Regions from separate parts of the Rhizobium sp. 10PS4 genome, predicted to be linked through region 3. Evidence: riboswitches for the same ligand, from Rfam matches in the RefSeq annotation. Region 3 holds a riboswitch; each other region holds the start of a gene.
The links. Region 3 has a riboswitch for cobalamin ahead of bluB (5,6-dimethylbenzimidazole synthase). Riboswitches for the same ligand answer to the same signal wherever they lie in the genome.

Region 1 (9,832 bases), 170 kb from region 3:
TGTCGAAACTCGCCGCAATGCCTGCTGAGGCCCATTTCATTTCGGCGATCGAAACGCTGCCGCATTCGGCGGCTTCGGCCGGCGCGACGGTAGAAAGAGCCGCGGCAAAGACGGCCGGAATCAGAAACGTCTTCATCGTCATTCCCCGAATTCTTCTTAGGCGGACGTGCAGCAGGCTCTGAAATTCACCGACAAATCTCTCCGGCACCCGAATGGAAAATGCCTGCCGGGGCGATACCGCAACAGGCTTTCCGGTTCATGGGCAAGCCATGTTCAACAATGGCGCGTTATGACGGAGCCTACGCGTTCGCTCGCAGAAATCAACCATCTTCTGCTCATGGTTGCGTGACTAAATTATTGAATTCGAAGAATTTATGTCAGCATTCCGAAATTGGCACCCTCGGGCGAAAAGCACGCTCTTGGCGACCGGCTGCGGATCTTCGGCAGAAATTTTGGCCAGAATGTCAAAAAAGATCAAAATTAACATTTGCGTAAGCCTTCAATAACTCTCCGGTAAGAATGTGCCGTTATCAGTTGGGTCGTGGCAGCAATGACCGCCGCTTCTCCGGTTCAGGTAGTGCGTACCGGAGAAAGCGAGCTTCGCCGTGTAAGGGCGAAGACGCCTGAGTTTTCGGCAAACCGCGCAGAGCCAAGGCCATGCGCGGTTTTCGCGTTTGTGTGGGAACGGGACTGGGGCCAGGTCTTGCCCCGGGCCAAGTCTTGACCTGGGATTGCCGCCCATTGTAGGCCTCGCCTGAACGAGAGGCGAATGCGGGCCACCATGGCAAGAGCGATCATGCTGCAGGGAACCGGCTCCGATGTCGGCAAGACGGTTCTGGTCGCAGGGCTCTGCCGGCTGGCGGCCAATCGCGGGCTGACGGTCCGGCCGTTCAAGCCGCAGAATATGTCGAACAATGCGGCGGTCGCCGATGATGGCGGCGAGATCGGCCGGGCGCAGTGGCTGCAGTCGCTGGCTGCGCGTACGCCATCCTCGGTGCACATGAACCCGGTGCTGCTCAAGCCGCAATCGGAAAACGGCAGCCAGATCATCGTGCAGGGCAGGGTGTTCGGACAGGCGAAGGGGCGCGACTACCAGCGGCTGAAGCCTGCGCTGCTCGGCGCCGTGCTCGAAAGTTTCGAAAAAGTGGCTGCGGGTGCCGATCTCGTTATCGTCGAAGGTGCGGGATCGCCAGCCGAGATCAATCTCCGGGCCGGCGATATCGCCAATATGGGCTTTGCGACGCGGGCCGGCGTGCCCGTCGTGCTCGTCGGCGATATCGACCGCGGCGGCGTCATCGCCTCGCTGGTCGGCACGCATGCGATCCTCGAGGATGGCGACCGGGCGATGATTGCGGGCTATATCATCAACAAGTTCCGCGGCGACGTCTCGCTGTTTGACGACGGCATCCGTGCCATCGAAGGTTTTACCGGCTGGCCGTGTTTCGGCGTCGTGCCGTGGCTGAGGGGTGCCGCGCGCCTGCCGGCCGAAGATTCGGCCGTGCTCGAGCGGCTGGCGAGGGGCGGGGCAGGCGCGCTGAAGATCGCCGTGCCGGTGCTGCCACGCATCGCCAATTTCGACGATCTCGATCCGCTGCGGAGCGAGCCGGATGTCGAGCTGGTCTTCGTGCGATCAGGCGAGCGGATACCTGCCGATGCGAGCCTCGTCGTGCTTCCCGGCTCGAAATCGACGATATCGGATCTCGCCGACTTCAGGGCTGAGGGCTGGGACCGCGATCTCCAGGCGCATGTCAGGCGCGGCGGCCGGGTGATCGGCATCTGCGGCGGCTACCAAATGCTCGGCCGCATGGTGCACGATCCGCTCGGCATCGAAGGCGGGACGCTCGAGACGCCGGGGCTTGGGCTGCTCGACATCGAGACCGAGATGGCGCCGGAGAAGACCGTGCGCAACAGCCGGGCTCGCTCGACCGAATATGACGCGCCGCTTGCCGGCTACCAGATCCATCTCGGCGTGACCCGCGGCCCGGATTGCAGTCGGCCTTCGGCAATCATCGACGGCGCGCCCGGCGGGGCGTTGTCGGCCAACGGCCGGATCATGGGCACCTATCTGCACGGGCTGTTCGGGAGTGACGCCTACCGCGCCCGGCTGCTTCAGAGCTTCGGCCTATCAGGCGAGCAGCGGAATTACCGCGAGAGCGTCGAGCAGGCGCTCGACGAGATCGCCGAGGAATTGGAACGTCATCTCGATCCACGCTGGCTGGCCGGCTTGTTCGGCTAAGCCGCACCTCGCACGATCATCGATGCCGTCGTTCGGCTATTGCCAAATTAGTTGACTGAGTCCATTAATTGTCGCGACGGACCCGGTTGAGAGCGACGAAAACTATGAGCATATTGGATAGATTTTCACTGGCAGGTCAGGTGGCGCTCGTGACCGGCGGCGGCCGTGGTCTGGGATTCGAGATGGAGTGCGCCCTTGCCGAGGCCGGCGCGCATGTCATCGTCAACGGACGCACGGCGGCGACGCTGGAAGATGCCGTCAGGACGATCCGTGCCGCGGGCGGCACGGCGGAGGCCCGCCGCATTCGATATCGCTGACCGCGAGGCACAGCGTGCTGCGATGGCGAATATCGACAAGGTCCATGGTCGTCTCGATATTTTGATCAACAATGTCGGCGCCCGCGACAGGCGGCCTCTGGCCGAATTCGATGATGATGCCATCATTGAGCTGCTGCGCACCGACCTGGCGGCGGCGATGACGCTGTCGCGCGACGCTGCCGTGCTGATGAAGCGACGCAATCACGGCCGCCTGATCGCGGTGACCTCGATCAGCGGCCATGTCGTCATGCCCGGGGACTGCGTCTATCCGGCGGCCAAGCAGGGACTGACGGGACTGATGCGCGGCATGGCGGTCGAATTCGGCCCGCACGGCATCACCAGCAATGCGATTTCGCCCGGCTGGTTTGCCACTGAGACGAACGCGGCGATGGCTGCAAACGAGGAATTGATGCCCTTCGTGCGCCAGCGCATCCCGGTTCAGCGCTGGGGACGGCCGGACGAGATCGCCGGCGCGGCGCTGTTTCTTGCAAGCGACGCCGCTTCCTTCGTCAACGGTCACGTGCTGACCGTGGACGGCGGCATGACAGTCAGGATGTGAGATATCCGCAAGCGCTGCGGCACCGTCTTTCATTTTTGCGGCACTCTTCACTGCTTCTCGTCGGAGCCGAATGACGGTAACGGCAGGTATCACTTGCTCTCAGCCTGCCTTGTGGTCGTCGCTGCCGGAATCCATGGCTAGAAATATCTGCCTGACTCGACTATTGGTTGATCTGGCAACGCCCCGGTTGGTCATCGCCGTCCATTTGCCCGATTTCCGACCATAAACTGCGTCGGTCATTTGGAGGTTCGGAAATTAACAATCATATTCAGTGGCTTATAGAACAAGGAATCACAGCTGAGCATATTGGCGAGCTGATAGCCGGATTGTGCGATCGGCTGATCGCGGATGGCTTTCCGATCTGGCGGGGAAGTATTGCGATGCCGTCGATTCATCCCATGTATGGCGGCGTCTCGGCCAACTTCGTGCGTGGCGGTGCGACCACGATCGAGAATGCCGAGTATGGCAGTGCGGCAGTGCTGAATTTCGAGAAGACCCCGATCTATTTTCTTTTGGGCCGCGGCGAAACGTCAGGTCGATGGAACATCGCCAAGGGTGAGGGTGTCGATGACTACCCGCAGCTTGCGGAATTCGCGCATGGCGGCGGCACGGATCACCTGGTCAGCCTGCTGGAGTTCCCGAAGGAGGCTGCGCTGCGCGGGGTCAGTCTGTCTCTCACAAGCGACAGGCCGGGCGGATTTTCTGACGACCAATTGGCGATCGTCGCGAAGCTCTTCCCGGCGCTGGGGCTGGCTTGCTATCGCATTGCGGCATCGAAAACCGCATCGGATATCCTTGCCGTCTATACAGGCGCCAAGACAAGTGCACGCATCCTTGCAGGCGATATTCAAAGGGGAAAGGGAGGGGCGATCAATGCTGCAATCCTGCTTGCGGACCTGAGAAACTTCACGGCGCTGACCGAGGTTTATCAGCCGGGCGAAATCGCCGGGTTTCTGAATGAACATTTCGAGCTGATCGGCTGGCATGTCGAGGAAAATTCGGGCGAGATCCTCAAGTTCATGGGCGATAGCGTGCTGGCGATCTTTCCGACCGATGCTGAAGACCCGCAAAAGGCCTGCATGGCCGCACTGGCTTCCGCAAGGAATATTCTAGAAGCCAACAAGGTGCTGAATGGTCAGCGGAGGAATGATGGAGGTCCTGACATCGGCGTCGATGTCGTGCTGCATCTCGGCGAGGTGTTCTACGGAAATATCGGCGCGCGCGGCAGGCTTGATTTCACCGTCATCGGCAGCGCCGTCAACGAGGCCTCGCGGCTCGAAAAGCTCTGCGGCACGCTTGAGCAAGACCTGCTGATGTCGGAGAGCTTCGCGACCACCTGCGCCGTGGCCTGCGAGTATATGGGTTCGTTTGAATTGCGTGGCGTTTCGAAGCGGGCCGACGTGTTCAAGCTCGCCGACGCCGTATCCTGAAGCGTCGATCCGGTCGGCGCGGCGACGCTCAGATCTCGCCTGACACTTCACGGCGGCGGCGGTCGAGTTCTTCGCTGTAGCGGCGCAGCGTATAGCTTTCGCTGAGCTGGCCGATCACCTTGCGTTCGATCAGGTTGTTGACGACGGCGAGCGCTTCGCTTTCGCTCTTGTCGAAGATCGCAGCCGCCTGCCTGGCATTCATCTGCGGCTGCAGGAAATCGTTGCGGTAGTGGATGAAATCGGCAAGCGTCTTGCCCTCGTCCTGGGCGTCGGTCGGGTTGGCGTAGATCTCCGGCACCAGCACGAGGCCCGTATATTTGTCGCTCTCCTCGACGAGGATGACGCGTTGGGTCGAACCGATCGGGAAGGCCTGCTTGAATTCCTCCAGCGAGATGCCCGCCCTTGCCGTTTTGACGTCGGCGCGCATCAGCTTGTCGACCGTCAGATTGCGTATCCAGCCGACGTCGTGGGCGCTGCGGATGCTTTCTCCGCGCAGGTGGAAGCGCCATGTGGCGAAGGAGTAGCCGAAGGTCGAACGCACGACGAGCGAGGAGGTGATGACGGCAGCGAGTACCAGCGCCGTGATCGGAAAATCGCCGGTGATTTCGAGCGCCAGGAACGTCATGGTCAGCGGCCCGCCGATGACGGCGACGGCAAGCGAACTCATGCCGACCACGGCATAGATGACGGGCGTCAGCGTCGCATCGGCGAAATAAGGGCCGCAATAGGCAAAGAGTTTGCCGAGCAGGGCGCCCATGAACAGCGAAGCGAAGAACAGCCCGCCCCTGAAGCCGGAGCCGATCGAGATCGCCGAGGCGAAGGATTTCAAGAGGAAGAGGCCGATCAGCGTCGGGATTGCCACGTCACGGGAAAGGTTGAGATGCAGCGCGCCGTGGCCGGCCGAGAGCACCTGCGGCGAGATCATCGCCAGCAGCCCGACGATGATGCCGCCGAGTGCCGGGCGGAAGGGTGGGGCGATCGAGCTCTTGCGCGCCAGCTCCTCGACAAAGGCGACGCCCTGCATGATCAGGATGCCGACACCAGCGCAGAAAGTGCCGAGCAGCAGCGCCGGGATATAATCGGCCGGCACGACCGAGCCGAAGCTGCCGATATCGATGGTGAAATCGCTGCCGGCGAGCAGTCTTGCGATCAGGGTGGAGACAAGGGCTGAGACAACGACCGGCGTCAGCGAGACGATCGTATAGGTGCCGATGATCAGCTCGAAAGCATAGAAGGCGCCGGTCAGCGGCGCGTTGAAGGCGGCGGCGATGGCGCCCGCCGCGCCGCAGCCAACGAGGGTGCGCAGGTCCGAGCGGCGAAGCTGCAGCTTCAGACCGAATTTCGAAGCGAGGCCGGCGGCAAGCTGGGTATAGCCGGCCTCCAGGCCGACGGAGGCGCCGAAACCGTTGGAGATCAGGTTCTGCACGGCAACGATGATGCTGTCGGTCAGGGACAGGCGGCCGCCATGCAGCGCATTGGCCTCGATCGGGTCGACCATCGGCTTCTTGCGCCGTTTCGCCAGCACGAAAAGCAGCAGGCCGAGCAGGGCGCCGCCGATGACGGGGGCGGTGAGCAGCAGCAGCTTGTTCTCGATCTCGGAGGAGCTCAATCTTTCGCTGTCGGCGATGCCGAAGACCAACTGATGCAGCTCGTTGGAGACGTAGCTCATGCCGGTGACGGCGAGACCCGAGATGATGCCGACGACGGCGCCCGCCAGCGACAGGCCGACCTCGCTGCGCCGGGTCAGAGCCCGCAGGCGTCCCGGATCGAAGAAAACGCGCAGCGCGCGGAAACGGCGCCGATCCAATTTCATAAGCATGGCAAGACAACTAGGCAGGGAGAGGCCCGGTCAAGGGCGAAGGCGCAGTCCGCTTGCGACGCAATTGCGGCGAAAACCCGGCGGGCGGGATAAATATTTGTGACGTAAGTCTCTGATAAATGACGATGTTTTAGGTAGAGTAAGTCGTGTTGGAGCAGGCCATACCGGGTGGCCGTCAACTGGTCGACCGCCGAGCCCGGTTGACTTCACCCCTGCGCTTGCCTAACCATCCCGATAACGGATGGTCGACTGACCATCCTGACATAACGGATGGTTCCGGATCGGTGTTACGCCCTTCCGGATGAAAAGGGAATGTGACGGGGCGGACCCAAGCCGGGCGCCTTCATCACAGCCGACCCCGCGACTGTAGAGCGGTCAGGGTCTTCCATCCGGCACTAAGCCCTTCCGGCTGACAGCTTGCAATAATGCAAGCGGGCGGGACAGGTGGTGTGCCGGAAAAGCCACTGGATATGCATGGTGATCAACCGGGGTCGGACGCCTCTCAAGTCTACGAATCGTCCACCTTTTCACTGATGCGGCCGGGAAGGCGAGGATGATCCGCTGGCACGATCAGGGCGACCGGTTTCCGGTCTGCCCCGATCGCGGCCGATAACCGCGAGCCAGGAGACCTGCCATGCGTGCCGGGCGAGAAGCCTAACCCTGGGCACTATGCCCGTTGCCAGCACGGAGGTTGTCTTGGCTGAACGATTGAATTCGGCGTGGCCTGGTGCGGCGCGACGGGGAGGTGCCTTTTCGGCACCTCTTGGCCCGGTGTGTTTGGGACGCACTTTCCTCTCCTCCCTCATTCCTGTGCTTGTCACAGGAATCCAGCGTGCCCAAGTCCTTGGGCACAGAAGAATCATTTCACGGGGGCATAGAGTCATTCACGGCGCGGACGCGCCGCGGCTGGATTCCTGTGACAAGCACAGGAATGAGGGAAGAGAGTGGGGCGACGCCGCGTTTCTTCTGGAGGCCGCTTGCGCATGACGGACGCCCCATCCAACACCGTCTTCATCCTCGGCGGCGCACGCTCGGGCAAATCCCGTTTCGCCGAAGACCTCGTCACGGCAACCGGCCTCGATCGCCACTATCTCGCGACCGGCCGCGCTTGGGACGAGGAGATGCAGGCGCGCATCGCCCAACACAAGGCCGACCGGGGTCCGTCCTGGACAACGCATGAAGAGCCGCTCGATCTGGTCGGCAAGCTCGCCGCCATCGACGGCGAAGTGCGCATCGTGTTGATCGATTGCCTGACGCTCTGGGTCACCAATCTGATGATGGAGGAGCGGAACATGGCGACGGAATTTGCCGCCCTTGCCGATTTCCTTCCCGCCGCGAAAGCGCGGCTCGTTTTCGTTTCCAACGAGGTCGGTCTCGGCATCGTGCCCGACAATCGCATGGCGCGGGATTTTCGCGATCATGCCGGCCGTTTGCACCAATCGATCGCGGCGAAGGCCGCCGAAGTTTATTTCATCGCGGCAGGCCTGCCGCTGAAAATGAAGGGTTAAGTCCATGAACCAGCAAAAAATTCCCGCAACCGTCATCACCGGCTTTCTTGGCGCCGGCAAGACGACGATGATCCGCAACCTGCTCACCAATGCCGGCGGCAAGAAGATCGCGCTGATCATCAACGAATTCGGCGATCTCGGCGTCGACGGCGACGTGCTGAAGGGCTGCGGTGCGGAGAATTGCACCGAGGAGGACATTATCGAGCTGACCAATGGCTGCATCTGCTGCACCGTTGCGGACGACTTCATTCCGACGATGACGAAGCTGCTCGAACGCGAACAGCGGCCCGACCATATCGTCATCGAGACTTCTGGTCTTGCTTTGCCGCAGCCGCTGGTCGCCGCCTTCAACTGGCCCGACATTCGCACCCAGGTGACCGTCGACGGCGTCATCACGGTGGTCGACAGCGCTGCCGTTGCCGCCGGCCGTTTCGCTGACGACCATGATGCCGTCGATGCGCGCCGCGCCGAGGATGAATCGCTCGATCATGAAAGCCCGATCGAGGAGCTGTTCGAGGATCAGCTGACCTGCGCCGATCTCATCGTGCTCAACAAGACCGACCTGATCGATGCCGCCGGCCTTGTCAGGGTACGCGACGAGGTCGCCTCCCGCACTGTGCGCAAGCCTGTGATGATTGAGGCGCGGAACGGCGAGGTGTCGGCCGGCATCCTGCTCGGCCTTGGCATCGGCACCGAGGACGATGTTGCCAATCGCAAGTCGCATCACGAGCTGGAGCATGAGGATGGTGCGCCGCACGACCATGACGAATTCGACAGCTTCGTCGTTGAGCTCGGACCCATTGCCGATCCGGCCGGCTTCATCGAAGCGCTGAAAGGCATCATTGCCGCCCATGACGTGCTGCGCCTCAAGGGTTTCGTCGATGTCTCGGGCAAGCCGATGCGCCTGCAGCTCCAGGCCGTCGGCAGCCGGATCGACCATTATTTCGACCGCGCCTGGACGTCTGGCGAAAGGCGCGCCACGCGCCTCGTCGTCATCGGCCTGCACGAAATGGATCAGGACGCGGTGAGAGCGGCGATCGAAGCGCTGGCCTAACGCGATGCATCTGCTTCTGGCTCAACAGGGAACGATCAGCGACGGCGAGGAGGCAATCGACCTTGGGCAGACGCCGGGCGACATCCTGTTCCTGTCGGCGGCCGACAGCGAGCTTGCCGCCATCGCAACCGCCCATCGCGAGCGCGGGGCGGGGCCTTCGCTCCGGCTCGCCAGCCTGATGAGCCTCAAGCACCCGATGTCGGTCGACACCTATGTCGAGCGCACGGCGCGGCATGCCAAGCTGATCATCGTGCGTGCGCTCGGCGGTGCCAGCTACTTTCATTATGCGCTGGAGGCGCTGCATGCGGCAGCAGCGCGCGCCGGTGCGCTGATCGCGGTGCTGCCGGGTGACGCCAGGCCGGATGCGGGGCTGGTGCCTTTCTCCAACATTCACCTCGACGATCTCAACGCGCTCTGGGCCTATCTGATCGAGGGTGGCGATGCCAACGCGCGGGCGTTTCTCGACTATGCCGAGGCGATGCTGTCTGGCGTGGAGAAGCCGGCTCCGGCCGTGCCTTTGATGAAGGCGGGCATCTGGTGGCCGGGGCGCGGGTTGATCGGGGTTGAGGAGTGGCGGCGGGTTGTTGCGGAGGTGTCTTCGCGCGTGGTGCCCGCCTTATCCGCCGAGCTCGAGATACCCCCCTCTGTCCTGCCGGACATCTCCCCCACAAGGGGGGAGATTGGCAAGTCGCTAAGGCTTCCCAAAAAAGAAACGTTGGAGGCTGCCGCACTTTCGTCCGAAGAGATGGAGCGAGACCTCTCATCCCTGATCTCCCCCCTTGTGGGGGAGATGTCCGGCAGGACAGAGGGGGGTACTACGAACTCGACGCAACAGGCACCTCCCATCGTCGCCATCAGCTTCTACCGCGCCCTCGTCCAAAGCGGCGAGACCGGGCCGATCGAAGCGCT
Region 2 (9,832 bases), on a different contig from region 3:
CGGTATCCGGCGTCTTCTTGGCGGCGACGAATTCGCCCTTGGCCCAGTCGCCCATCACCTGCACCAGCGCGTCACCCTTGATGACCATGGCGGTCGCGAGATTCCAGTCGCGGCCCGAGAAGTTCGGGTCGACATATTTGATGATCGTCGCCAGATTGTCGAAGGACTTCTTCATCGTGTCGGACTTCAGCGATTCCTCGTCGAGGTCGTTGAAGGCCTTCTTGTAGAACTCCGGACCGCCGGTCGACAGCACGATGGAATCAAACATCGTCGCTTCCTGCCAATTCTGGCCACCGAGCGCCAGCGGGATGACGCCGGCGGCCTTGGCCTTGTCGAGCAGGGCGATCAGCTCGTCGAAGGTCTTCGGCTCAGTGCCGCCGATCTTGTCCATCACCGCCTTGTTGATCCACAGCCAGTTGACCGAGTGGACGTTGACGGGGGCGGCAACCCACTTGCCGTCATAGACCGAGAACTTCTGCAGGGCTGCCGGAACCGACTTGTCCCAGCCTTCCTTCTTCGCCGTCTCGGTCAGGTCGCCCATGACGCCGGCCTGAGCATAATCGAGCACGGTATAACCGAGCATCTGCGAGGCCGTCGGATAGGTGCCGGCCGCCACCATCGCCTTCAGCGCCGTCATCGCCGCATCGCCGCCACCGCCGGCAACAGGCACGTCCTTCCAGGCAAAACCTTCCTTCGAAAGATCCTGCTTCAAGACGTTCAGCGCCGCAGCCTCACCACCAGACGTCCACCAGTGCAGCATCTGCACTTCCTTCACGTCGGCGGCTTGGGCAGCACTGAGGCCAGCCATCATCACGACAGCAACAGCTGCCGAGCTCAAAAACTTGCGCATGAATTTCCTCCCATTGAAAATCGGCGGCAGGACCCTCCCCGCCGCCCGATGTTTACCACCTTGCAGTAGTCAACACGCGGCCGCGCTCCTCCGCGCGGTTAACAATTTAAAGCGTTATAAGCCTTCTGTCGTCAAGTCCTTTCTCGACTCCCGAGAAAAATATGACTACTAGGACATCTGCTTGAATTTTATATGAATTTTTGGATTGCTGACGGAACCATGGCAACAATCCGGACGCCGAGGATCTGCAGCTCCTGCTGTCATCGCAGATCAACTTTCCGGTCGGGTAGCCGCCCGGCTGTGATGGCCGACGTTTTAAAACTGTTTGCATGGCGCGTGATTTGTCATAGAAGCACCGCGTAATCCGGTCGCAGCCCACCCGGTCAAAACAAGGGATCCAAAATATGAAAACCATCGTCGTCTGCTCCGGCGGACTGGACTCCGTTACGCTTGCCCACAAGGTAGCAGCGGAACAACAGCTTATCGGTCTCGTCTCCTTCGACTACGGCCAACGGCATCGCAAGGAACTTGACTTCGCCGCGAGCTGTGCCGCTCGGCTTTTCGTTCCCCATCATGTCATCGACATCGCCGGCATCGGCGGTCATCTCAGCGGATCGGCCCTGACCGACAATGTTGAGGTTCCGGATGGCCACTACGCCGAGGAGACCATGAAGGCCACCGTGGTGCCCAACCGCAACGCCATCATGCTGGCAATCGCGTTCGGCTTGGCTGCCGCGCAAAAAGCAGATGCCGTTGCCGTCGCCGTGCACGGCGGCGACCACTTCATCTACCCTGACTGCCGGCCGGGCTTCATCGATGCCTTCCAGCGCATGCAGAACGAAGCGCTGGACGGTTATGCCAGCGTTAAACTGCTTGCCCCCTACGTCGATGTTTCCAAAGCGGCGATCGTGGTTGACGGCGAAAAACACGGCACGCCGTTCTCGGAAACCTGGTCCTGCTACAAGGGCGGCGAGCTCCACTGTGGGCGCTGCGGAACCTGCGTGGAACGTCGCGAAGCGTTTCATCTTGCCGGCGTCCCCGATCCTACGTTGTACGAAGACCGGGATTTCTGGAGAGCGGCCGTGTCGCGATACTCGGCCATGGAGGTGCGTTGATGTACCGCATCACCAAGGAGTTTCATCTCTCCGCCTCCCATCAACTGGATCACCTGCCTGCCGACCATCAATGTGCTCGGCTCCACGGTCACAACTACATCGTCGTCGTCGAACTGGCTGCGGAAAGCCTGAATGATGATGGCTTCGTCCGTGACTATCACGATCTCTCGCCGCTCAAGCGCTATATCGACGAAGCTCTCGATCATCGTCACCTGAACGACGTCTTCGGCCATTCGAAAGTCACTTCCGAATTCCTGGCAAGGCACTTCTACGACTGGTGCAAGCAGCGCTTCCCGGAGACATCGTCCGTTCGCGTCAGCGAGACGCCGAAAACCTGGGCGGAGTACAGGCCGTGAGTGGCGGAACCATTCGCGTCAGCGAGATCTTTGGCCCGACCATACAGGGTGAAGGCGCCTTGATCGGGCTGCCGACGGTGTTCGTGAGGACAGGCGGCTGTGACTACAGATGTTCCTGGTGCGACAGCCTTCACGCGGTCGACAGTGCGTTCCGGAATCAGTGGATTCCCATGTCGGTCGAGACCATCTGGCACGAGGTCATGAAACTCTCCGGAGGCAAGCCGCTGACGGTTTCCCTTTCCGGAGGCAATCCGGCGATCCAGCCGTTAAGGCCACTGATCGAGCTCGGCCATTCGCAAGGATATCGCTTCGCCCTGGAAACACAGGGCAGCGTGGCTCAGGCTTGGTTTCGCGATCTCGATATCCTCGTCATCAGCCCCAAACCGCCATCAAGCGGCATGCTGACGGATTGGGACCAGGTCGATAACTGTCTTCAACTGGCGGCCGGCGGACCGGAGGTCGCATTGAAGATCGTCGTCTTCGACGATGCCGACTACGCATTCGCCCAGCAGGCGGGTCAACGCTATCCGCAAATTCCCTTGTTCCTACAGCCGGGCAATCATACGCCGCCGCCGCCCGAAGACGACGATGCGCGCATCGATCTCGACGGCGTGATGGATCGGATGCACTGGCTTGTCGAAAGGGTGACGGCCGACCAATGGTTTGAAGTTCGCGTACTACCGCAATTGCACGTGCTGCTCTGGGGAAACAAACGAGGAGTATGAGGCCGCCTGCACTGAATTATGCAGCAACACGCTCCGGAAAGGCGAAAACATCGACGGGCTCTCCAAGCCCACGCAGCGGGAAGGTGCCGAGACTGTCCATATCTTGCGCGCAGCCCGCCATTTCGACGAAGGCTCGTGACAGGAGCACCGGACGCTTGACCTCCTTGGTCAGGCTTTCCAGCCGCGAGGCGACGTTGACCGCCGGGCCGATTACGGTGAAATCCAGGCGCGTACGCGAGCCGATATTGCCGTACATGACATCGCCGACATGCACCCCGACGCCATAACGCAGCGGTTCGCGCCCCATGCGCACGTGCTGCTCGTTCAGCTCAGCCATCGATGTCTGCCCTTCGCGGATCGCCTGCAGCAGATCGAGGCAGGCGGTTTCCTTGGCTAACGGGAAGATCGCCAGCAATCCGTCGCCCATGAATTTCAGGATCTCTCCGCCATGCCGTTCGATCGGGTCCGACATGGCGTCGAAATAGTCGTTGAGCAGATGGATGACATCGTCGCGCGGCCAGAGATCGGAGATTGCGGTAAAGTCGCGCAGGTCGCAGATCATGATCGCCGCACCGACGGTCGCGCCGCTACCGCGCGTCGTGACGCCCGACAGGATCTGTTCGCTCGCATGCGGTCCCACATAGGTCTGCAGCAGTGTGCGCGCCATGATATTCTTCAGCCTGATTTCGCTGACGAGAGTTAATGCCGGCAGCAGGTCGCGCAGGAAATCGACATGCTCGCTGGTAAAACCGCCCGGGCGGCTGGTGGAAAATGTCACGACGTGCCGCTTGCCGAATGTATGCTCGAGGGGCCAGGCGATATACTCCATAAGGCCGTCATCGCGCAGTTCCTGATAGAATGAACCCTCGTCGCCGTCGGTTGTGCCTTCCAGCCGTTTGCGCACCTCCTCCGAACCCTGATGGATGGCGTTGACGGGACTGTTCAGAAACTCCGGCGTGTTTTCGATACCATAGGCAAATGTGTCGATCTTCGCTTCCGCGAGGCCTTCTTTCCAGAGAATGCGGGCACCTACCCATTGCGGATGGTTCGTCCTGAAATGCAATGTCGCCCGCGCCACCGGCACCCCTGCCGCCAGCAGCTTCTCGCACATGTCCACCAGGATATTGTCGATGAACCGCTCGCCGCGCGTCTCGTTCACCAGCCAGTCGAGAATCCGTCTTCTGCGGATCGGCCAGACGCCTTCGCCCGCTTCGACGGCAGTCCCGGCCTTGTTCAAAAAAGACGACATCAAAAACTCCCGCTACGCCACATCATCGGCGAGGACCAAATTTAGTTTCCGCTGAATGTGGGCGATCCGAGATCAAATGATAAGAGGCAGACGGCGATCAAGCCTCAGAAATCCCAGTCATCGTCCTCGGTCGCCACCGCCTTGCCGATGACATAGGAGGAACCGGAGCCGGAGAAGAAGTCGTGGTTCTCGTCGGCATTCGGCGAAAGCGCCGACAGGATCGCCGGATTGACCTTGCACGCCTCACCCGGGAACAGCGCCTCATAGCCGAGGTTCATCAGCGCCTTATTGGCGTTGTAATGCAGGAATTTCTTGACGTCCTCGGTCAACCCGACGCCGTCATAGAGCGCTTCGGTATATTTCGCCTCGTTGTCGTAGAGTTCGAGCAGCAGCTCGAAGGCGAAATCCTTGATCTCCTGCTTCCGCTCGTCGCCGAGCCGTTCCAGCCCGCGCTGGAACTTGTAGCCGATATAATAGCCGTGCACCGCCTCATCGCGGATGATCAGTCGGATCATGTCGGCCGTATTGGTCAGCTTGGCGCGGCTCGACCAGTACATCGGCAGGTAGAAGCCGGAATAGAACAGGAAGCTTTCGAGTAAGACGCTCGCAACCTTCTTCTTCAACGGATCGCCGGAGCGATACTGCTCCATGATCACCGCCGATTTCCGCTGCAAGAATTCGTTCTCCTCCGACCAGCGATAGGCATCGTCGACATCGGGCGTCGAGCACAGCGTCGAGAAAATCGAGGAATAGGAGCGTGCATGCACCGCCTCCATGAAGGAGACGTTGGAAAGCACCGCCTCCTCATGCGGCGTCGCCGCATCCTCCATCAGCCGGATGGAACCGACGCCGTTCTGGATCGTGTCGAGCAGCGTCAATCCGGTGAAGACACGGATGGTCAGCTGCTGCTCGGCCGCCGTCAGCGTTGCCCAGGAGGGAATGTCGTTGGAAAGCGGCACCTTTTCCGGCAGCCAGAAATTGCCGGTGAGCCGGTTCCAAACTTCGAGATCCTTCTCGTCCTCGATGCGGTTCCAGTTGACGGCGCGCACATGGGTGACCGGCTTTACGGCGATGTTCATGGTGATTATGTCCTTCCAATAGATTTGATGGCGCTCGGAGCCCCCTCACCCTACCCTCTCCCCGAGGGGAGAGGGGATGTCGCGCTTGCCGCAGATGTCTTCTCCCCATCGGGGAGAAGGTGCCGGCAGGCGGATGAGGGGCCAATTGCTCAAAGGCTCGCGGCCGAAATCAACTCACAGCGTACAAGACACGCAGCCCTGCACCTCGGTGCCGGACAGCGCCATCTGGCGAAGGCGGATGTAGTAGATCGTCTTGATGCCCTTCTTCCAGGCATGGATCTGCGCCTTGTTGATGTCGCGCGTCGTTGCCGTGTCGCGGAAGAACAAGGTCAGCGACAGGCCTTGGTCGACATGCTGGGTCGCCGCCGCATAGGTGTCGATGATCTTCTCCGGCCCGATCTCGTAGGCATCTTGATAATAGTCGAGATTGTCGTTGGTCATGAACGGCGCCGGATAATAGACGCGGCCGATCTTGCCTTCCTTGCGGATCTCGATCTTCGAGACGATCGGATGGATCGAGGAGGTCGAGTGGTTGATATAGGAGATCGAGCCTGTCGGCGGCACCGCCTGCAGGTTCTGGTTATAGAGACCGGAGGCCATCACCGCCTTCTTCAACGCGGCCCAGTCTTCCTGCGTCGGAATATGGATGCCTGACGTCTCGAACAGCGCCTTCACGGTCTCCGTCGCCGGCTCCCAGAGCCGGTCTGTATATTTGTCGAAATATTCGCCGGAGGCATATTTCGAATCCTCGAAGCCCTTGAAGCTCTGGCGCCGCTCGACCGCCAAAAGGTTCGAGGCGCGGATCGCGTGATAGGTCACCGTATAGAAATAGATATTGGTGAAGTCGACGCCTTCCTCGGAGCCGTAGAAGATGCGTTCGCGGGCGAGATAACCGTGCAGGTTCATCTGACCGAGGCCGATCGCATGGCTCTCGTCATTGCCCTTCTCGATCGAAGGCACCGAGGAGATGTGGCTCATGTCGGAAACGGCCGTCAGCGCCCGGATCGAGGTCTCGATCGTCTTGCCGAAATCGGCCGAATCCATCGCTGCCGCAATGTTCAGCGAGCCGAGATTACAGGAAATATCCTTGCCGAGATGCTTGTAGGAGAGGTCGTCATGATATTCGCTGGCCTCGCTCACCTGCAGGATTTCCGAGCAGAGATTGCTCATCGAGATGCGCCCGGCGATCGGGTTCGCCCGGTTCACCGTGTCCTCGAACATGATGTAGGGGTAGCCGCTCTCGAATTGGATTTCGGCAAGCACCTGGAAGAATTCGCGTGCCTTGATCTTCTTCTTGGAGATGCGGGCATCATCAGCCATTTCGCGGTACTTCTCCGTCACCGAGATCTCGGTGAAGGGCACGCCATAAACACGCTCCACGTCACAGGGCGAGAACAGGTACATGTCCTCGTTATTCCTCGCGAGTTCGAAGGTGATGTCGGGCACAACGACACCGAGCGACAGCGTCTTGATGCGGATCTTCTCGTCGGCATTTTCGCGCTTGGTGTCGAGGAAGCGCATGATGTCGGGGTGATGAGCATTGAGATAGACGGCGCCCGCGCCCTGGCGCGCACCGAGCTGGTTGGCATAGGAGAAGCTGTCTTCGAGCAATTTCATTACTGGGATGATACCAGAGGACTGGTTCTCGATATGCTTGATCGGCGCGCCCGCCTCGCGGATGTTCGTCAGCGACAGCGCCACGCCGCCGCCTCGCTTCGACAATTGCAGCGCCGAATTGATCGACCGGCCGATCGATTCCATATTGTCCTCGACGCGTAGCAGGAAGCAGGAAACCAGTTCGCCGCGCTGCTTCTTGCCGGCATTGAGGAAGGTCGGCGTCGCCGGCTGGAAGCGGCCGGAAATGATCTCGTCGACCATGTCGCGGGCAAGGGCCTCGTCGCCGCGCGCAAGCGCCAGCGCCACCATGCAGATGCGGTCCTCATAGCGCTCGAGATAGCGCTTTCCGTCGAAGGTCTTCAGCGTATAGCTGGTGTAGTATTTGAAGGCGCCGAGGAAGGTCGGGAAACGGAACTTCTTGGCATAGGCCTGGTCGAACAGATCCCGCACGAAATTGAAGGAATACTGGTCGAGAACCTCCTGCTCGTAATAGCCCTCGGTCACGAGGTAATCGAGCTTTTCGCGGAGATTGTGAAAGAACACCGTGTTCTGGTTCACATGCTGCAGGAAATACTGCTTGGCAGCCATTCGATCCTTGTCGAGCTGGATCCGCCCCTCGTCGTCATAGAGGTTCAGCATCGCATTCAGCGCGTGGTAGTCGAGCGCTTCCGCCACTTTCAAAGGGCGTTCGCCGGCGGGATGAGCCAATGTGTGATGCGGTTTTGCGCCCGCATCCCGCGTCAGATTTGTTCCCGTGTCCAAAATCGTTCCATTCCGTGTTTGACCTTGGCGACATCGTCTTCGGTGCCCATGAGCTCGAACCTGTAGAGGTAAGGCACCTGGCATTTCTGCGAGACCACGTCGCCGGCGAGCCCATAGGTCTCGCCGAAATTGCTGTTGCCCGCAGCGATCACGCCGCGGATGTGTCCTCGGTTTTCCGCATCGTTGAGGAAACGGATCACCTGCTTGGGAACGGCACCCTTGCCGCCGTCGCCGCTATAGGTCGGCACAACAAGCACGAAGGGTTCGCGAATTTGGAACGCGTCTGCGCCAATTGGCGGAATGCGCGCCGCGCGCAGTCCGAGCTTGGCGACGAACCGATGGGTATTCTCGGATCGGCTGGAATAATAGACGATCAGCCCCATCGTCTGTCCTCAGCTCAGGAAAGTGCGCTGATCATGTCGGGACGGAAGCCGGCCCAATGCTGCTCGCCGGCGATGACGACAGGCGCCTGCATGTAGCCGAGGCTGCGGACGCGATCGAGCGCTTCGGCATCCTGCGAAATATCGACGATGTCATAGTCGACACCCAGGCGGTCCAGAGCGCGGTAGGTGGCAGTGCACTGGACGCAGGCAGGCTTGCTGTAGACGGTGATGGTCATAATATTCCTCGTGACGACGCGATTGGGACGCAGGACATTGATCGGAAATCTGTCGATATCCGTCGAAAAATCTCGGTGATTTGAGCTATGCGGCTATTTAGCCGCTGGGCGTACTCCGCCCTCTACCTCTAGCGGGTGGCGGCCTGAACTGAGATACTGACATGACTTCACCCCGAAGTGGCTCAATAGGAAGGTTTCGGGGGCGAAGGTTCGGGCCTGCGAAACGCGATGCGGAGATTCCCCGCAGCCATGCAACGCGACCTTCCGGACACCCCGCCCGTGGACGTTTCGTTCGAGGCAGGTCTCCTGGCTCACGGGTCAAAGCACCCTGTCCCAGCCTTCCCGGAGCATCATGCTCCAGTGACCTGAAATCGGACAGTTGCTCGCCGCTTACAGTTGCGGGGGCAGCTCCGGCATTGCCGCGCCATGATGGCGAAACGCACCGAATTCCCGTCTTAGCCATCGATCCCTACGAATCGATGGAACCTCGAACACTAGATATAGTACGCCAATCCAAATTCGCGTCAACGGATGGTTTGTGCATTGCGTTACGACAGATTTGAAATCGCTACGTTCCTGTGAAAAACACGGATAACGAAAGCTTAAGGAAAGCAGGCTGTGGAGAAAGCCCCGATGAAGAGAGCCGACCCTATGGCCGGTCCCGCGATTTTCGATTCAAGATTGGGCCCGAATCGTCGATAGGACATCCCCCCGGTGACGAACGCCGGAGGGAGGAAGTCAGAAATGTTATATCTTTATCCGAAGCAGCCGCAGCGCATTGATCGTCACCAGCACGGTGGCGCCGGTATCGGCGAGGATCGCCGGCCAGAGACCGGTGATGCCGGCGATCGTCGTCACCAGGAACACCGCCTTAAGCCCGAGTGCGATGGTGATATTCTGCAGGATGTTGCGCATCGTGCGTTTGGAAAGTTCGATCATTCGCGCCACATCGCCGACGCGTCCGTGCAACACGGCCGCATCCGCCGTCTCCAGCGCCACGTCGGTGCCGCCGCCCATGGCGATGCCGATATCGGCCGCGGCCAGTGCCGGAGCATCGTTGATGCCGTCGCCGACCTTGGCGACGACGAAGCCCTGGCGCTTCAATTCGCCGACGACCCGCTGCTTGTCCTCAGGCATCATCTCGCCGCGCCAGCCGATGCCGAGCATGCCGGCAACGGCTGCTGCCGTCCGCTTGTTGTCGCCGGTCAGCATCATCGCCTTGACGCCGGCTGATTTGAGGGCAGCGAGCCCGGCCTCGGCATCCTCGCGCGGCTCGTCGCGCATGGCGATCAGGCCGGCCGCAACACCGTTGACGAGCAGCACCGACACGCTCTTTCCCTCGTCGTTCAGCGCCGTGATGCATGCATCCTGTTCCGCGCTGAGCGTCCCGCGCTCGCGGGCGGCAGGCGGCGATAGCAGATCCAACGTCTCGCCACCAACCTTGCCGCTGACACCCTTAC
Region 3 (9,832 bases):
TCAAATGCCTGTTGCCAGCCGGTGAACGGCACCGGGCCGACGACGTCGGCAATCGGATTTCCGATCGCGCGCAACCTGGCTGCCGCCTTTTCTCCCGCCGCGACATCCCCGCAATAACACATGGCCAGCACCACGATCTCCTTGCCGTGCCATTCAATGGGAAGGAACGGCAGCGGCGGCGCCTGGCGCATCACCACCCAGCAGGTCAGTTCGTCTGGGGCCGCTTCCAGCGCCTGTCGGTACTCCTTGAGCACCATTTCCGCATCGGCGAAGGGGTGCACGACGAGCCCAGCGAGCACCTCTGTGTTGAGAGGGTTGAGCTTGAACTCAAACGAGGTCACGACGCCGAAATTGCCGCCGCCGCCGCGTAGCGCCCAGAAGAGGTCCGGCATTTCCTTTTCGCTCGCCTTGACCAGCTCGCCGTCGGCCGTCACCACGTCGACCGAAAGCAGATTATCCAGCGTCAGCCCGAATTTGCGGGTCAGCCAGCCGAAGCCGCCGCCGAGCGTCAGGCCGGCAATGCCGGTGGTGGAATTGATGCCGGTCGGCAGCACCAGCCCGAAGGCCAGCGTTTCCTGGTCGACATCGGCAAGCGTGGCTCCCGGCTCGATCCTGGCGCGACGCGTCTGCGGATCGACCCGCACCGATTTCATCGCCGACAGGTCGATGACGACCCCGCCCTCGCAGACGGCATTCCCGGCGATGCCGTGCCCACCGCCACGGACCGAAACGAGCAGATTGTTGTCGCGTGCAAACCGCACCGCCCGCACGACATCGGCGGCACCGGCGCATCGCGCGATAAGGCCGGGCCGCCGGTCGATCATCGCATTCCAGATCGCCCGCGCCTCGTTGTAATCCATGTCTTTACCGGTCAGAAGGCTGCCGCGAAATCCGGCGGCAAAGGCATCGATGGCCACGTCATTGACCATCGTCTGCCCCTTTTGCAGGGTCGTGAGGTTCAAATTGTCCATGATTTCCTCCATGCGACCGGCGCCCCGCACCGTCGCGGCCGGCATCCTGCGCCCGTTGCCGCGGCCAGACAAGTTTCCAAAAGGATTAGTACCGGCACGACGACACGCCGCGCATATAGAGTGAATTCATCATACCTTGAGGATACCCCCCTCTGCCCTGCCGGGCATCTCCCCCACAAGGAGGGAGATTGGATGGACGCGACGGCCTCACCAAACAACTACCGCATGGTTATTCCGATACGGACGAGAGGGACGGATGATCCAACCTCTTGCCGATCTCCCTCCTTGTGGGGGAGATGCCCGGCAGGGCAGAGGGGGGTAGCCCGGCAGGGCAGAGGGGGGTAGCCCGGCAGGGCAGAGGGGGTAGCCCACGACGCACCATCACCTCACGAAAACTTCGCCCACCCCCCATTTCCATACTGTCGCCCGTATCCGATTGATGTATGGAGGGAGCTCAAAAGACGTGCACGGAGGCGGCGATGGATCACCTGGAAAAATCGAAGACGGAAAAGAACCTGACGAGCGGCGATCTCGACGAGCAGGCGCTCTTCTTCCACCGCTACCCCCGCCCCGGCAAGCTGGAGATCCAGGCGACCAAGCCGCTCGGCAACCAGCGCGACCTGGCGCTCGCCTATTCGCCCGGTGTTGCCGCCCCTTGCCTTGCAATCCGCGACAACCCCGAAATGGCAGCCGAATATACGTCGCGCGCCAATCTGGTCGCCGTCATCTCCAACGGCACTGCCGTGCTCGGCCTCGGCAATATCGGCCCTCTCGCCTCCAAACCGGTCATGGAGGGCAAGGCGGTGCTCTTCAAGAAATTCGCCGGCATCGACGTCTTCGATATCGAGATCGATGCCGCAGCCGTCGACCAGATGGTCTCGACCATCGCCTCGCTGGAGCCGACCTTCGGCGGCATCAACCTTGAAGACATTAAGGCGCCGGAATGTTTCGAGGTCGAGCGCCGCCTGCGCGAAAAGATGAAGATCCCCGTCTTCCACGACGATCAGCACGGCACGGCAATCATCGTCGCCGCCGCGATCCTGAACGGGCTGGAACTCGCCGGCAAGAACATCGCCGACATCAAGATCGTCGCCTCCGGCGCCGGTGCTGCCGCTCTTGCCTGCCTCAACCTGCTTGTCATTCTCGGGGCAAAACGCGAAAACATCTGGGTCCACGATCTCGAAGGCCTCGTCTATGAGGGCCGGGTCGAGCTGATGGACGAATGGAAGTCCATCTATGCCCAGAAGAGCGATACGCGCACGCTCGCCGAAAATATCGGCGGCGCCGACGTCTTCCTCGGCCTTTCGGCCGCCGGCGTGCTGAAACCCGAGCTGCTGGCGCAGATGGCCGACAAGCCGCTGATCATGGCGCTTGCCAATCCAACGCCGGAGATCATGCCGGATCTCGCCCGTGCCGCCCGCCCCGACGCAATGATCTGCACCGGTCGCTCGGATTTCGCCAACCAGGTCAACAACGTCCTCTGCTTTCCCTATATCTTCCGCGGCGCGCTCGATTGCGGCGCCGAGACGATCAACGAGGAAATGAAGATGGCCGCCGTGCGCGCCATTGCAGCCCTTGCCCGCGAAGAGCCGTCCGACGTCGCCGCCCGCGCCTATTCCGGCGAGACCCCGGTCTTCGGCCCCGATTACCTGATCCCCTCGCCCTTCGATCCGCGCCTGATCCTGCGCATCGCGCCTGCGGTCGCCAAGGCCGCCGAACAGAGTGGCGTGGCGCGCCGTCCGATCCAGGATTTCGACGCCTATCTCGACCAGCTGAACCGCTTCGTCTTCCGCTCCGGCTTCGTCATGAAGCCGATCTTTACCGCCGCCAAGACCGCCGAGCGCAAGCGCGTCATCTTTTCCGAAGGTGAGGACGAGCGCGTGCTGCGCGCCGCCCAGGTGCTGCTCGAAGAAGGCCTTGCCGAACCGATCCTGATCGGCCGCCCGCAAGTCATCGAGACGCGCCTGAAGCGCTACGGCCTGCGCATCCGCCCGCTGCAGGATTTCGAAGTCATCAATCCGGAAGACGATCCGCGCTTCCGCGAATATGTCGATCTCTATTTCTCCCTCGTCGGCCGCCGCGGCGTCATCCCGGAAGCTGCCCGCACCATCGTGCGTACCAACACGACAGTCATCGGCGCGCTGGCGCTGAGGCGCGGCGAGGCCGACGCGCTGATTTGCGGCCTGGAAGGCCGTTACGAGAAGCATCTTCGCGACGTCCGCCTGATCATCGGCAAGCGCAAGGATGTCCGCGATTTCTCAGCCCTCAGCCTGATGATTTCGCAGCGCGGCGCCACCTTCTTCACCGACACCTATGTCACCTTCAATCCGACCGCCGAGGAGGTCGCCGAGGCGACAGTGCTGGCGGCCGAGGAAATCCGCCGTTTCGGCCTCACCCCGCGCGCCGCCCTGGTCTCGCATTCCAATTTCGGTTCGCGTGAGTCCGAAAGCGCGACGAAGATGCGCAACGCCCTGCAGCTCGTGCGCGAAGCCGCGCCCGACCTTGAGGTCGACGGTGAAATGCACGGCGAAAGCGCCATCACCGAAGCACTGCGCAAGCGCGTCATGCCGGACACGACGCTGCACGATGAGGCGAACCTCCTGGTCTTCCCGAACCTCGATGCTGCCAACATCACCCTCGGTGTGGTCAAGTCGATGACCGACGGCCTGCATGTCGGCCCGATCCTGCTCGGAACCGCCCTGCCCGCCCACATCCTCGCCCCCTCTGTCACCTCCCGCGGCGTCGTCAATATGGCGGCACTCGCCGTCGTCGAGGCATCGCAACCGGCTTGAGCTGGTTGTCCGCAACACAGCGTAAAGACCCTGAAGTCGTCCCGACACATGTCCTGATGCCGTCTCAGGCACTCCGTATCGACAGGCGCCCTTTATCTGCGAGCGCATCCGCGCGTTCGTTGCCGGCAATGCCGGAATGGCCTTTGCACCAGACAATGGTCATCAGCGCATTCTGGGATAGCTGAAGATCGACCGCCTTCCAGAGTTCCGCATTGGCGATCGTTCGCCTTCGGGCATTCCCATTCGGGCTGCTTTTCTTCCAGCCGTTGTTCTTCCAGATATGTCGCCAGCTGTTGCAGCCTTTGATGGCGTAGACGGAATCGGACCAGATGGTCGCGGGCTCGCCGTTTGCCTCGCTGTTGATCCAGATTGCCGCCCTGAGCACGGCGGTCAATTCCATCGAATTATTGGCGGAATCTTCGGCGCCACCGAAGCCGGACGCAATTTCCGCCGCATCACGATAAACGACAAAAGCCCATCCCCCGCGCCCGGAACCGGGTTCATAACAACCGTCCACGAAGACGTGGAAGCCGTGTTGGGTTTCCGGCAGCCCGACTGTCGTTGCGGGGGAGCTGAGTTCATTGGCAACACCTGTCATTTTCGACGTCCGGATATGAGTACGTTCCCCAAGCGACGCAGGAGATTGGAGTGGAGCACTTGGCCTCGTTGATTACAATCGGTAGCCTCTTCATAATCAAACACTGGGTCTCCAGCGGTCCGCTGGATAAAATCGCGAAAATACGCTAGGAATTTATCCCAGCTTATTAAGAGAAATACCCTAAGAGAACTGGCGGCGATCAACGCCGCAATCGACCGATCAATTCTTTGCTCATTCCGGGACGACGCCGTGAAACGCCGAAACCTGTCTCTTGCTCTTCTCCTTGCCTTTTCGGCGCCTGCCGCCGCGCAAAGCAGCGCTGTCTGTGAGGACCTGCGCGGCCGCCTCGCCGACTTGCCGCGATCGATCGGCAATGGCAACGGCCCGGAAGCGCGCCAATATGCCAGCGCCATGGCCGAGCAGAACCTCGAGTTGCGAAAGGTCCGCAATGAGCTGCGCAGCAATGACTGCACGTCGGGCAGCATGGTCGTGATCGGCGGCGAGAATGCCGATTACTGCGCCGAACTCTCGCAGGCCGAAGTCAGGATGATCGACAACATTCGCTATCTCCAGGACCGCCGTGGCGAATTGCTCGGCCGGGGCAGCGACAACGACCAGCCCCGCCGCGAGCTGATGGCTGCCCTCGACCGCAATGGCTGCAACAGCGAAAACTTCTATGCCCCCGACGAGCGCAGCGCCGCCGACCCCGCCCCGAGTGTCGAGGAACAGGCGATGCGCACCGATACCTTCATCCCGCTCGGCGGCGGTGAAGAGGTTGATCCGCGTTACGGCCTGCCGCGGGCCGACATGCTGTCGCCAGTCAGCACCATGTGCGTGCGCAGCTGCGACGGCGGCTTCTTCCCGATCAGCTCGAACGCCACGTCGGTTGATTTCGGCCGCGACGCCCAGACCTGCGCCAAGATGTGCCCGGGCATCGAGACCGAATTGTTCTATCGTGATGTGACGAGCACCGAAGCCTCGAACATGATCTCGGTCGCAATGGGCACGCCTTACAGCGCCATGAAAAACGCCTTTGCCTACAAGAACCGTACGCCCGGGGAAAAGTCCTCTTGCGCCTGCAATCTCACCGCCTATTACGAGGAGATGCGCGGCAAGCAGGCGGTGAGCGAACCGCCGCAGCAGGGCTCGATCACCACCATCCGCACCAACCCCACGGCGAAGAATCCCGCAACCGCCGCGCCGCAACCATCCGTTCCCGAGCGCCCCTATGATCCGACGCAAAACCGTGTCCGTCAGGTCGGCCCGCAATTTCTGGCCGGAGATCAGGGCTCGATCGATCTCGCCAACCCAGCAACGTCAGGTCCGCAGCCGCAACAGCAGCAGTGATCGAACAGCTGGAACGGCGGTGGCCGAGCCATGGCGGCGTTATGCCGGGGTGCATGAGATGACGGCAATGTCGCGTGAACGAGCGGCGGGATGTGAATGCGGACAGCTTGGGCATGGTCAATAGGTCGTACGACCACCGCTCAGGTCGAACGTCGATGCGGTGGTGAAGGAGTTCTCTTCGGAGAGCAGCCAGACGACCATCGAAGCGATCTCATGAAGTTCAACAAAACGGTCGCGCGGAATGCGCACGCGCATATATTCGATAAATTCCGGTGTCAGCCCGTCCAATATAGGTGTCTTTGCTGTGGTCGGCGTTACCGCGTTCACGGCGATCCCCGTCTTTGCGAGTTCCTTGCCAAGAGACTTGGTGAAGCCCAGCACACCGGCTTTCGCTGCGCTATAGGCAGCGATGTTCGGATTTCCTTCCTTGCCCGCCACCGAGGAGATGTTCACGATCCGCCCGTAGTCGCGCTTTAACATGACCGGAACGACGTGGCGGCAGCAGTTGAAGGTTCCCGTCAGGCAGACATCGACAACATCTTTCCACTCGATGACATCGTATTCAATCGTGGGCTTAACCGGACCGGTAATCCCGGCGGAATTGACGAGGCCGTCGATACGGCCAAAAATCTCCTCGGTAGTCGCCGCCGCGTTTTTGACTGATTGGGAATCTGCAACGTTGACGCCGAAAGCGACGGTGCCGGAGCCGAGAGCGGAAGCGCTGTCCTTCGCCATGTTTTCGTTCAGGTCCCAGATTGCCACCTTGCCACCAGACTGGATGACGCGCTCTGCGATAGCGTAGCCGATGCCGCGCGCACCGCCTGTGATCACGATGATGCGTTCCTTCAAGTCGATCATGTTCATTGGGCCGTTATCCTCCGATCGAGCCGCCGATAGCCGAGTATCTCTCGGAAATGCCGGGATTCGCCTTCAGCGTATCGATATAAAGGCCCGGAATAAAGATACCTCGCCCTCGCCCGGCGTCGGCGATACCCGACATCGGTTTGCTCACCTTGACTGTCGTGACTGTGCGATTGAGGCCATGCTCCACCGCACTGCCCTAGATGTTCAGTCCCCATCCATCATGGAAGACCAGATCCTCCAGCGGCAGCCGCTGCCGCCAGCCTTTGACGGAGAGTTCCGGCTCGTCATAGAGCCGATCGACGAAACCGGCACAGAGCCAGGCGACTACTTCGATATGAGAGGGTATGCCGAGAATGGTTTTCAGGTCGCCTTCGCGGAAGATGCTGACCCAACCGATGCCGACGCCTTCCGCCCGCGCCGCAAGCCAGAGATTCTGGATGGCGCAGACGGTCGAGTATGAATCCATTCTCGGATTGTGGGTGCGCCCCAGCACCACGCTGCCGCTGCGTGTGGGATCGCAGGTCACGCATATGCCGAGCGGCGCCTCCACGATGCCTTCGAGCTTGAGGGCGCGGTAGGCCTGCTGCCGCTCGCCGGCAAACATCTGCGCCGCCTCCTCGTTGGCACTCGCAAAGGCGTCCCGGACGCGCGCCCGCACAGCGGCACTTTTCACCAGAATGAAATTCCACGGCTGCATGAAGCCGACGGAGGGTGCGTGGTGAGCGGCCGTCAGCAGCCGCTGCACAACATCGTCAGGCAAAGGATCAGGTCGAAACTGGCTGCGAACATCGCGCCGCGTCATGATCGCGTGATAGACGGCCTCGCGTTCGGCCAGGGAAAAACCGGACGCCGCCGAAAGGGCATCCTCATCAAAGGGTCGCATCGTCAAATCCCCAACAACGCAACCGCCCCGCCGTCCGCGCGGATCGGTCTATCTTGCCAGGCCGGTCTTCTGACTGGGCGTCATCCGTCTGCCGCAGCCTTCCCGGCGAGAAGCCAGTGGCGTGATGAAGCGGCAAACGTCGGCCTTACAGCGTTGGGCACGTTCCGGTCTTGCACCGGATTCCCGATTCTCCCGCCTGGACGGGCACCTGACGGCGCATCTATTTCAGCAAACCGGCGCGGCGGCAAGCCGCGAACCAGATGGTTGATTCTAGCCGCACGCCAAGCGGTGCCATCTGTCTCTTTTCTTCGGCCGGGGCGTAGGGAACACGGACGCGCGACATACCACTTCTCCCCAGCGGGGCGAGGCAGATCTCCAGCGGGCGCAATAGCGAAATGACCCGCGTGTGCTCCGGCATCCCATTCTACTTTATGATTTATTCACATATCAAATACACACTGCGTTTGCGCGTTTTGGGTTGCTATCCGGACATGGGCATGAGGGCTCGTGATGTGACCGTCAGCGTGGATGCCCGTATTGAGACGCCGGTCGGGAACATCTCCGACTGAGCCGCAATTCTAGGCTGCCGCGGAATGTTCCATTTTTTGAAAACGATGCCTCTGACCGCCAAGCTGGCGGCGATTATCGTTGCCGTCAACCTCTGCGGCATTTCCGCTTTCGCCACCTATACGTGGATGTACGAAACCCGGGCATTGATCGATGGCGCCAAGGCCAACTGGTCCAAGGATGTGGAGCAGTTTGCCTCTCTGGCCGCCGGCGGCGTCAAATGGGGCAAGGCGAATGCCGTCCGTGAAGCCTATTCGCTCTACCGCGACGACCCTTCGCTCGATCTCGTGCAGTTTGCCGCATTCAACGCGGAGCCTGCCGCCGTAGACGCCTGGACACGCGATGGCATCAACGGTTTGCCCGCACCGGCCGATCTGGCGAAGAGCCTCAGTGCCAAGCCGGAAAAAACGACGATCGACGACAGCGGAATATCCGCCGGTGTGGTCACGATCATCGCGCCGCTCCCGCTGGATAAATCAGGCAAGGCCACCGGCTATATCGTTACCAACTGGTCCGTCGAAAAAATCGCTGCTGAAGTCAGGCAGAAGGTTCTCATATCGCTGCTCACGCAGTCCGTGATCACCGCCTTGGCCGTCATCGCCTTCCTTCTCGCCATGCGCAGCCTTGTTGGCCGGCCCATCCGGATCATCAGCGAACGAATTAGCGCATTGCAGAAAGGCGATCTGGCCTCTCCCGTGACCTACAAGGAAAACGGCGACGAGATCGGCTTTCTGGCACGCGCGTTGGAAGTCTTCCGCCACGAGGCAATTGCGAAGGTCGAAAGAGAGCAGGCCGCCGCCGAGCAGACCGCTTCGCTCGATGCCGAACGGGCGCGCAACGCATTATTCACCGAAGAGGCCAGCAACACCCAGCGGCTGGTAATGACCGCTCTTGCAAATTCATTGGAAAAGCTTGCCGCCGGCGATTTCTCGATCCACCTGGCCGATCTCGGCCCCGAATTTGATAAATTGCGGCAGGATTTCAACAACATGGTCGAAGCAGTCGCTGCCGCGCTGACAGAGATCAAGATGGCCTCGGTGGCGGTCGAAGGTGGGTCAAGCGAGCTGGCGTCCTCCGCCGATCAACTCGCCAAGCGGACCGAGCAACAGGCGGCAGCACTGGAACAGACCGCCGCCGCACTGGATGAGGTGACCACCACGGTCAGAACATCGTCGCAGCGGGCCGAAAATACCGGCAAGCTGGTCGAGGAAACCAAACGGAGCGCTCATGTCTCGGCAACGGTGGTGCGCGATGCAATCGGAGCGATGGACCGGATTCAGACCTCGTCCAGCCAGATCGGCCGCATCATCGGCGTCATCGATGAAATCGCGTTTCAGACGAACCTGCTGGCGCTGAATGCCGGCGTCGAGGCGGCGCGCGCGGGCGAAGCCGGCAAGGGTTTTGCGGTTGTTGCGCAGGAGGTGCGTGAACTCGCCCAGCGGTCGGCAAATGCAGCGAAGGAAATCAAGAACCTGATCAATGTATCCGGTCAAGAGGTTGCCGCGGGCGTCGGGCTGGTGAACGAAACCGGCGACGCCCTGCTGAAGATCGAGGAGCAGATCAACCGCATCAGCGACAGTATCGCTTCCATCGTCCAGTCCTATCGCGAACAGGCGACGGGCCTGCAGGAAATCAACGGCGCGATCAACCAGATGGATCAGGCGACGCAGCAGAACGCGGCAATGGTCGAGGAAACCAACGCGGCCTGCCAGGAACTACTGCAGCAGGGACGCCTTCTGCAGGACTCGGCCGGCAGGTTCGTCGTCGGCGCGTCTGCGGCCAGCCAGCCCAGACCCGTTCAAGTCGCCCG

Region 1: another riboswitch for cobalamin. It lies ahead of cobU (bifunctional adenosylcobinamide kinase/adenosylcobinamide-phosphate guanylyltransferase); the one in region 3 lies ahead of bluB (5,6-dimethylbenzimidazole synthase).
Region 2: another riboswitch for cobalamin. It lies ahead of nrdH (glutaredoxin-like protein NrdH); the one in region 3 lies ahead of bluB (5,6-dimethylbenzimidazole synthase).

Annotation. Positions count from the first base shown of each region.
Region 1 is NZ_JAWDIW010000005.1:49,045-58,876, forward strand. It holds gene RWJ89_RS10620 (glycine betaine ABC transporter substrate-binding protein) at 1-142, opposite strand, end outside; gene RWJ89_RS10625 (cobyric acid synthase) at 782-2,236, shown strand; partial or broken gene RWJ89_RS10630 (SDR family oxidoreductase) at 2,341-3,112, shown strand; gene RWJ89_RS10635 (adenylate/guanylate cyclase domain-containing protein) at 3,283-4,542, shown strand; gene RWJ89_RS10640 (chloride channel protein) at 4,571-6,361, opposite strand; cobalamin riboswitch at 6,616-7,012, shown strand; gene cobU (bifunctional adenosylcobinamide kinase/adenosylcobinamide-phosphate guanylyltransferase) at 7,345-7,869, shown strand; gene cobW (cobalamin biosynthesis protein CobW) at 7,874-8,923, shown strand; gene cobN (cobaltochelatase subunit CobN) at 8,928-9,832, shown strand, end outside.
Region 2 is NZ_JAWDIW010000027.1:652-10,483, forward strand. It holds gene RWJ89_RS32890 (ABC transporter substrate-binding protein) at 1-850, opposite strand, end outside; gene queC (7-cyano-7-deazaguanine synthase QueC) at 1,255-1,965, shown strand; gene queD (6-carboxytetrahydropterin synthase QueD) at 1,965-2,321, shown strand; gene queE (7-carboxy-7-deazaguanine synthase QueE) at 2,318-3,046, shown strand; gene RWJ89_RS32910 (adenylate/guanylate cyclase domain-containing protein) at 3,063-4,295, opposite strand; gene nrdF (class 1b ribonucleoside-diphosphate reductase subunit beta) at 4,400-5,374, opposite strand; gene nrdE (class 1b ribonucleoside-diphosphate reductase subunit alpha) at 5,549-7,753, opposite strand; gene nrdI (class Ib ribonucleoside-diphosphate reductase assembly flavoprotein NrdI) at 7,732-8,136, opposite strand; gene nrdH (glutaredoxin-like protein NrdH) at 8,151-8,372, opposite strand; cobalamin riboswitch at 8,652-8,877, opposite strand; gene RWJ89_RS32935 (heavy metal translocating P-type ATPase) at 9,120-9,832, opposite strand, start outside.
Region 3 is NZ_JAWDIW010000005.1:215,399-225,230, reverse strand. It holds gene RWJ89_RS11465 (FAD-binding oxidoreductase) at 1-971, opposite strand, end outside; gene RWJ89_RS11460 (NADP-dependent malic enzyme) at 1,451-3,763, shown strand; gene RWJ89_RS11455 (ribonuclease H family protein) at 3,828-4,361, opposite strand; gene RWJ89_RS11450 (DUF2865 domain-containing protein) at 4,611-5,708, shown strand; gene RWJ89_RS11445 (SDR family NAD(P)-dependent oxidoreductase) at 5,826-6,572, opposite strand; gene bluB (5,6-dimethylbenzimidazole synthase) at 6,769-7,455, opposite strand; cobalamin riboswitch at 7,498-7,682, opposite strand; gene RWJ89_RS11435 (methyl-accepting chemotaxis protein) at 8,049-9,832, shown strand, end outside.